2 regions of the Microbacterium lemovicicum genome follow, and region 2 is predicted to be linked to the other one. Evidence: predicted binding sites of a transcription regulator. Region 2 holds the regulator's gene; the other holds the start of a gene.
The links. The regulator HspR, encoded in region 2, represses chaperone genes until heat shock. The targets are predictions, from matches to a motif close to AAGTTGAGTCNNNNNGACTCAACTT.
Positions count from the first base shown of each region.

Region 1 (4,414 bases), 1.2 Mb from region 2:
GGTCGGGCCGAGGAAGAGGAACGAGCCGACCGGACGGTGCGCGTCGCCCATGCCGGTGCGGTTGCGACGCACCGCCTTGGCCACAGCCGCGACCGCCTCGTCCTGACCGATGACGCGCTCGTGCAGTTCGCCCTCCAGCGACGCCAGACGTCCGCGCTCCGTCTCGGTGAGACGGTTGACGGGGATGCCGGTGGCCCGGCTGATCACGGCGGCGATCTGCGTGTCGTCGACCACGGCCTCACGATCGGTCGAGATGGCCGAACGCGCGGAGACCTCATCCAGGCGCGACTGCACCTCGGCGATGGCGTCGCGCAGGCGCGAGGCATCCTCGTAGTGCTCCGCCGAGACGGCCGCGTTCTTGTCGGCCTCGAGTTCGGCCAGGCGCGCGATCAGCGCCGACACGTCGACCGCCACGCCGAGCTTCAGCCGCAGCCGGGCGCCGGCCTGGTCGATGAGGTCGATCGCCTTATCGGGCAGCACGCGGTCGGGCAGGTAGCGGTCACCGAGCTCGACGGCGGCGCGCAGCGCCTCGTCGGTGTAGGTCACGGCGTGGTGCTGCTCGTAGGCGATGCGGAGACCGCGCATAATGAGCACGGCGTCCTCGATCGAGGGCTCTCCGACGCGCACGGGCTGGAAACGGCGCTCCAGCGCCGGGTCCTTCTCGATCGTGCGGTACTCCTTGAGCGTCGTCGCACCCACGAGGTGCAGCTCACCGCGCGCGAGGCGCGGCTTGAGGATGTTGCCCGCGTCCATCGCTCCCTCGCCGCCGCCACCGGCGCCGACCACGGTGTGCACCTCGTCGATGAAGACGATGTAGGCGCCCTCGGCGGCGGCCACCTCGTCCATCGTCTGGGTGAGGCGCTCCTCGAAGTCGCCGCGGTAGCGGGTGCCGGCGAGCATCGCGGGCAGATCGAGCGAGATGACGCGCTTGTCGCGCAGCTGCTCCGGCACGGCGCCGTCGACGATCGCCTGGGCGAGGCCCTCCACGATCGCGGTCTTGCCGACGCCGGCCTCGCCGACGAGCACGGGGTTGTTCTTCGTGCGGCGACTGAGGATCTCGATCGTCTGCTCGATCTCGTCCGACCGGCCGATCACCGGATCGAGGGCGCCGGAGCGCGCGCGCTCGGTGAGGTCTGTGCCGAAACGGTCGAGCATCGGAGTGACGGATGCCGCGGCATCCGCGTCGTCGGACACCGGAGTGCCCGCGGTCGTGACCTCCTCGCGCATGCCCTGCGTCAGCGCCTCGGCTGTGACGCCGGCGCGCGCGAGCACCTGGCCCGCGGGAGCGTCCTGGCCGATGACGAGGGCGAAGAAGAGGTGCTCGGGGTCGACGTAGGTCGAGCCGGACGCGCGGGCGACCTGGTAGGCGTGGAAGAGCGCGCGCTGCACCGACGGCGCGATCACCGCGGCGTCGACCGAGGTCGAGGTCGACGGCGCCGGCAGGCGGTCCGCGGCGGCGCGGGCGATCTGCGCGGGGTCCGCGCCGACGCGCCGCACCGCGTCTTCGGCCGGCTCGTGCTGGACGATGACGTGCAGCACGTGCAGGGCGTCGAGCTCGCCCTGGCCGCGCTCGAGGGCGAAGCGCCCGGCGTCCTGCAGGATCGACTGGGTGCGCGCGCTGAGAAAGCGGCTCAGGTCGATCGAGCGCGACGAGCGGGCGCGCTCGCCCTCGATGTAGCGGGCGAGGAAGTCGTCGAAAGCGCTCGAGCCGTTGTCGGCGCCGTCGGGGGTGAAGTCTTCAGGCATTCCTGGTGTCTCCCGGAGAAGGTGAGTCTGGTGCACTCAAGATACGTACTTGAGTGCGTTCGTATCAACTTCAACGCGGGATGCTCCCGGCTATTCCCGAGGCGGGATGCCGGAGGGTTCCTCACTTCACATGGCGCTCCGACAGCGGCGTCTCGACGATGCGGATCAGCGACGCGGAGTCGTACGGACCGACGTGGCGCTTGCCGTTGACGAAGAACGTCGGCGTCGTGTTGAGGTCCATCACCTCGGCGTCGAGCCGATCGTCCTGCACGCGACGCAGCACTTTCGGCGAGCGGAAGTCCGCCGCGAAGCGCTCCTCGTCGAGGCCGAGTTCGAGGGCGTAGGCGAACAGGTCGTCGGTGTCCAGGCTGCCCTGTCGCGAGAACAGGAGGCGGGCCATGTCGTAGAACCGGCCCTGGAGCCCCGCCGCCTCCGCGGCCTGCGCCGCCTGCTGCGCGTGCGGGTGCGGACCGTCGAGGGGCAGATGCCGCCACACCCAGAGGATGTCGTCGCCGAAATGCGCGCGCACCGCGTCGACCGATCCGGTGGCGCGGCTGCAGAACGGGCATTCGAAGTCGCCGTACTCGACGATCGTGTAGCGCGCGCTCAGGGGTCCCGCGAGGTGATCGCGATCGGGGTCGACCGGGCGCACGAGCTTGGCCCCGACAGGCTGCGGCGGCCAGATGCGGTCGCCGGCCACCAGCGTCGCCCAGCCCAGCAGGAAGGCGATGACGGATGCCGCGAGCACCGCCACCCGCGCGAGATCGGCTGTGTGCGGGTCGTCGATGGCGATCGGCACGATGAACAGGGCGATCGTGAACCCGATACCCGACAGGGCCGCTCCCCCGGCGACGCGATTCAGCCCCAGCCCCGGCGCGAGCTGCCCCTTGCCGAGCACGCGCATCAGCAGCGTCGCACCGGTGATGCCGACGAACTTGCCCACCACGAGACCGACGACGATGCCCCACGCGACCGGAGAGGCCGCGGCATCCATCAGCGTCTGTCCGTCGATGTGGACCCCGGCGTTCGCGAGCGCGAACAGCGGCAGCACGCCGTAGGCGATGTACGGCCGCCAGGCGTTGTCGATGCGCTCGTTGATGGACAGCGACTCACGCAGACTCCGGGTCACCGCCGCGGCGTAGGCCGGGTTCGGCGACTCGCGGAAGGCGAGGGTGAGCTCCGCCGTGCGCTCGACGTCCGAGCGCCGCGGCGCGAACACGGGGATGAGCAGGGCCACGGCGACGCCGGCGAGGGTGGGATGGATGCCGCCCAGCGCGACGGCGATCCACAGCCCGATGGCGAGGACCGAGTAGGCGAAGCCGCGGCCGACGGGCAGGTAGCGAACGAGGGCCAGCAGCGCCATGAGCACGACCGCTGCGGCGAGGGGCCAGAGGCTGAGACCGCCGCTGTAGAACAGGCCGATCACGATGAGCGCGCCGATGTCGTCGACGACGGCGAGGGTGAGGAGGAACATCCGCAGCCGCGACGGGAACTTCGGGCCGACGATCGCCAGAGCACCGAGCAGGAAGGCCGTGTCCGTGGAGATCACGACGCCCCACGCGTCCGCGGCGTCCGTGGAGCCCGCGAACGCGAAGAACACGAGCGCGGGGATGACGAGTCCCGCCAGCGCGGCGACGATCGGCACGGCGGCGCGGGAGCGGTCGGTGAGCTCGCCGATCGTCAGCTCGCGCTTGACCTCCAGTCCGACGAGGAAGAAGAAGAGGGTCATCAGCGCGTCGTTGACGAACTGATGCAGCGTGAAAGTGACCTGCACGCCGCCGATCGAGAACGCGGCGGGCATCGACCAGACCGTCTCGTAGGTGTCGCCCGGCAGGTTCGCCCACAGCATGGCCAGACCGACGCCGATGAGCATGAGCGCCGCGGAGAGGCGGTCGCCCGAGACGTGCTTCTTCTTGGCGCGGGCCGGCGCGGACGGACGGGACGGCAGCAACGAGACGGCGGTCACGCACTCATCTTCGCGCCATTCGCGCGATGGCGTGCACCCGCCGGGTCACTCCGAGGCTGCGGACCCCTCGAACGGGCGCTCGTGGAGGCCCTCCAGCGCCGACGTCAGCGTCGGCGCACCGCCGCCGAAGGTCGCGTCGAGCGCGGCGAGGCGGGCGTCGGCCGCGCGCAGCAGGCGGATGCCCTCCGGCGTGACCCGCAGGTCGGAGGCTGCGCCGGCGTGCGCGTTCGCGTCGACGACGAAGCCGGCCTCCGCGAGCGAGCGCGCCGCGGTGTGGACGCTCTGCACCGTGATCTGGGAACGGCGCGCGAGCTCGCTGAAGGAGATGCCCGGCGTCGCCTCGACATGCGCGAGAAGGGCGTACTTGCGCGTGGAGAGTCCGAGGTCGCGCAGCTCATGCTCGAGCCGGGCGTCCCAGATCGCGGCGACGGTCAACAGGGCGATGACCGGGCTGAAGGGGGGCGTCTCGGCGGCCACGTCGTCGCCTCCTCTGGCTGGCACCTGCCCATGGTAGTCGCGGCCGGGCACGTCTGTCGGAGGCCTGCCCTACCGTGGGGCTGCCGGAGCGATCGGCGCTCCGCAAGGAGGGAGAGACGACGTGGACTGGAAGATCGAGCTCGTCTTCGTGCCGGTGACCGACGTGGACCGTGCCAGGGACTTCTACACGTCCATCGGCTTCCACCTCGACCACGACCAGTCGCC
Region 1 is NZ_CP031423.1:2,149,566-2,153,979, forward strand. It holds gene CVS47_RS10090 (ATP-dependent Clp protease ATP-binding subunit) at 1-1,746, opposite strand, end outside; gene nhaA (Na+/H+ antiporter NhaA) at 1,868-3,712, opposite strand; gene CVS47_RS10100 (MarR family winged helix-turn-helix transcriptional regulator) at 3,758-4,213, opposite strand; gene CVS47_RS10105 (VOC family protein) at 4,311-4,414, shown strand, end outside.
Region 1: a site for HspR is predicted at 1,765-1,789, ahead of CVS47_RS10090 (ATP-dependent Clp protease ATP-binding subunit). Genes of this name have one in related genera too.

Region 2 (4,414 bases):
ATGCCGCGGCCGCTGACGCCGCGGGCGCCCCCGGGTCGGGGGACGACAGCCTCCTGATCGACCTCAAGCGCCTGACCGCCGAGTACGCCAACTATCGTCGGCGCACCGAGGAGCAGCGGCAGATCGAGGTGGAGCGCGCTCAGGGGCGCGCCGCCACCGCGCTGCTGCCGGTGCTCGACGACCTCAGCCGTGCCGAGAAGCACGGCGACCTGACCGAGGGCTCGCCCTTCGCCGCCATCGCGGAGAAGGTGCGCGCCGTGGCCGAGAAGCTCGGCGTGGAGTCCTACGGCGCCGCGGGCGAGGTGTTCGACCCGCAGCAGCACGAGGCGATCTTCCAGGTGCCCACACCCGGAGCCACCGAGTCCACCGTCCTCGAGGTCGTGGAGACCGGGTACCGCCTGGGCTCCATCGAGCTGCGTCCGGCGAAGGTCGTCGTCGCCGTTCCTGCCGACTAAACGCCTCAGAAGGAGACGCATGGCCAGTCAGGACTGGTTCGACAAGGACTTCTACAAGGTCCTCGGGGTGTCCAAGGACGTCAGCGAGGCTGACCTCAAGAAGACGTACCGCAAGCTGGCGCGAAAGTACCACCCGGATTCCAATCAGGGGGATGCTGCGGCAGAGGCCACCTTCAAGGAGATCAGCGAGGCCTACGCCGTGCTGTCCGACACGGAGCAGCGGGCGGAGTACGACCAGATCCGGGCCATGGGCTCCGGCGCGCGGTTCCAGGCCGGCGGCCAGAACGGCGGCGGCTTCGAGGACGTGTTCAGCCGGTTCGGCCAGAGCCGCGGCAACCCCCGCGCGCAGACGGCCGAGGACTTCGACGACATCTTCTCGATGTTCAACCAGGGCGGCCGCTTCGGCTCCGGCGGCTTCGGCCAGACGAGCGGCGGCTACCGCGGCTTCGGCGGTCCGACGCGGGGCGCCGACGTCACCGCGCGGACGACGATCGACTTCATCACCGCGACCAAGGGCGACACGATCTCGCTGCAGGGCGAGGACGGCAACCCGTTCAAGGTGAAGATCCCCGCCGGTGTCTCCGACGGGCAGAAGATCCGTCTGCGCGGCCGCGGCCGCCCGTCTCCGGACGGCGGCGAGACCGGCGACATCGTCGTGCAGATCACCGTGCGGCCGCACCCGGTGTTCACGCGCGACGGCCTGAACCTGCGCGTGGTCGTGCCGGTGTCGTTCACCGAGGCCGCGCTGGGCGCGACCATCGAGGTGCCGACGCTGGGCGGCGACCCCGTCAAGCTGCGCGTGGCCCCCGGCACCCCCTCGGGCCGCGTGCTGCGCGTGAAGGGCCGCGGCGTGCAGACGTCGAAGGGACTCGGCGACCTCCTCGCCGAGGTGCAGGTCGCCGTGCCGTCGCACCTGGACGACGAGGCGCGCGCCGCGCTCGAGAGGTTCCGCGAGCTGGAGCCGACCGAGAACCCCCGCGCCGACCTGATGTCGAAGGCACGCGGCTGAGCCGATGATGCGCGCAGGAGCGGGTGGCATGACCGACGACCTCGACGAGAACTCGCCGATCTTCGCGATCGCCGGGGCGGCCGAGCTCGCCGGCATGCACCCGCAGACCCTGCGTCAGTACGACCGGCTCGGCCTCGTGGTGCCGGCGCGCACCCAGGGCGGATCGCGCCGTTACTCCCTGCGCCACGTGCAGCAGCTGCGGGAGGTCGCCCGGCTCTCCGCCGACGGCATGAGCCTCCCCGCCATCGCGCGCGTGATCGAGCTCGAGGAGCAGGTGCACGCCCTCAGCCGTCGCGTCAGCGACCTCGAGCGGCAGCTCCAGGTCGAGCGCGCCTCACGCCCCGGCGCCCGCGTCTTCGCCGCCGGCAGCGTCGGGTCGGCCGTGCCGCTGCGTCACGGCGCCCGCGTGCGCCGCGCGACCGAGGTCGTGCTGTGGCGTCCGCGCCGCGAGCTCGACCTCGACGACGGCGAAGTCGAGGACTGACCCGGAGTCTTCCGCGGCGCTCGTACTGCAACCGGTCGCGCCTGGCGCCGGCGCCGGCGCGCGACCGGTGCCGCGAGACGTCGCAACACGCCGTGCCCCGACGAGACCACGCGGCGTGTTGCGACCTTTCGCGAGGTGAGGGCGGGCCGTCGGCGCAACCCGGCGGCCGGTCAGGCCGCGGCGACGAACGCCTCGTAGTCGGCGCGCGACCTGTCGGCGTAGGCGTACGCCCATTCCGCCAGTGCCTCCCCGGCCACGCGGCCGCTCCCGAGGTAGCCGGCCACGACCGGCGCGCTCGGGGACTGCGCGTGGGCGCGGGCCAGCGTGGCCGCGCACGCCTCCGCGTAGGCGTGGAACGGGCGGTCCTCGACGTCGGCGACCTCGATGCCGCCCTTCATGTCGTGGAACTGGCGCACATAGAAGTCCATGCCCGAGGCGCGCAACTGCCCGAGGAACGGGTCGGAGGTCGCCTGCAGGATCCGCTGCAGCGCGACGACGCGACCGCCCTGCCCGTGCTCCTGCACGTGCTCGTGGAAGGCGGCCGGCTGCGCGATCCCGCCGTACTCCTCCAGCACGCTGCGCCCCGCCTCCTTCGCCTGGAGGATGAGGGCGTTCCCGTCGCCGTCCTGGAAGAGCACCAGCGAGCACACCGTGCCGACGCTCCCGACGCCGACGACGCGGCGCACGAGATCCGACACGACGTAGTTCGTCAGCAGGACGCGGATGTCGACGCTCGCCGACCGTGCGTAGCGGTCGACGTTCGCCCGCAGTCGGATCGCCGCCTCGTCCGCGGGGTGCGTCATCGTCGGCGCCTGCTCGACGAACACGAGCCGTCCGTCGTCGCCGGTCGTGGTCAGTCGGCGCGACGCGCGATCGCCGGTGCGCTTCGCAGCATCCCGGACGGCGCGCTTGACGACCGCCCGCGTCTGCCTGTCCAGCGTGTCCGCCACCGCGTTCACGTCGAAGTGCGCGAAGAACCGCACCAGGGGATTCTGACCCGGGTTCGCACCCATGCCCCGGGCGTAGGTGCGCACAGCTCCTCGCACCGCGCGGCCGATGACCCGGTCGTCGCGCGACGTCGACTGGCCGGCGACGACGATGCTCGCCACGAGGCGCTTCACGTCCCACTCCCACGGCGCCCAGGCGGCTTCGTCGAAGTCGTTCAGGTCGAAGACGAGCCTGCGCTGGCGCGACCCGTAGAAGCCGAAGTTCGCGACGTGCGCGTCACCGCAGGAGGGGACGAGGATGCCGCTGTGATCCTCGCCGGCGAAGTCGGCGGCCTGCAGCGCCGCCGTGCCGCGGTAGAACGCGAAGGGGCTGGCCGACATCCGCTCCCGCCGGAGCGGCACGAGCTCGGGCACGCGCGTCGCATTCTGACGGTCGAGGATGCCGAGCGGATCACGCGGGCCGTCGGCGAGATGCGCGAGCGCGCTCCGCGGAAGACGGCGGCGCACCTCCCGGCCCTCGGCGGCGCGGGCCGCCGCGCTCGCGGGCATCGACCAGGTCTCGGGCGGAACCGCGAGGGCGCTCATGTGCTCATCCTGGCCCAGGCCGCGCCGGTGCGCCGAGGACGGCGCTCATCACCGGGACTGATGCGCCGGATCAGCGGCGCCGTGTTCCCCCTGAGTCGTCGTAGGAGTGGAATGGCCTCGCCCGGCGATGGCGCGCGGGCCTCGAAGGGACCCTGACGATGACGTCTGCATCCACCACCACCCACCGCACCCACCGTGCCGGCACGCTGCAGGGCATCCTCCTGCTCGCCGGCAGCTGCATGCCCGTCCTCGGCTCCGTACTGATCACACCGGTCCTGCCGCAGCTCTCCGCGCACTTCGCCGACGTCCCGGGTGCGGCCGTGCTCGTGCCGATGATCGTGGCGATCCCGGCCCTGTTCATCGCGATCTTCGCCCCCTTCGCCGGGCAGATCGTCGACCGCGTCGGCCGCAAGCCGCTCCTCATCATCGCGATGTTCGCGTACGCACTGGTGGGCACCGCCCCGGCGTGGATGGAGGGACTCACCGAGATCCTGGTCAGCCGCGTGCTCGTGGGCATCTGCGAAGCCGCGATCATGACCGTCTGCACGGCTCTGATCGTCGACTACTTCCACGACCAGCGGCGCAACCGCTACCTCGCGGCGCAGACCGTCACGACAACGCTCGCCGCCACCGTCTTCATCGCGCTCGGCGGAGCGCTCGGCGGCACCGGCTGGCACACCCCGTTCTGGGTCTACGGCATCAGCGTCCTCATCGCCGTGCCCATGATCTTCGCGCTGTGGGAGCCTCGCGCGTCGTCCGGTCGCGTCGCGGCCGAGCAGCCCCAGCGCGTGCCGATCCCCTGGCGCCGCATCGCGGTGCCGCTGCTGGTCTCCGTCTTCGGCGGATTCACCTTCTACGTCATCATCATCGAGGTCAGCTACCTGGTCGTCGGCACCGGCATCGACGCGACGAACACGGCCGTCATCGGCGCTGT
Region 2 is NZ_CP031423.1:3,385,661-3,390,074, reverse strand. It holds gene CVS47_RS15850 (nucleotide exchange factor GrpE) at 1-455, shown strand, start outside; gene CVS47_RS15845 (DnaJ C-terminal domain-containing protein) at 475-1,464, shown strand; gene CVS47_RS15840 (heat shock protein transcriptional repressor HspR) at 1,493-1,948, shown strand; gene CVS47_RS15835 (DUF2252 domain-containing protein) at 2,119-3,480, opposite strand; gene CVS47_RS15830 (MFS transporter) at 3,639-4,414, shown strand, end outside.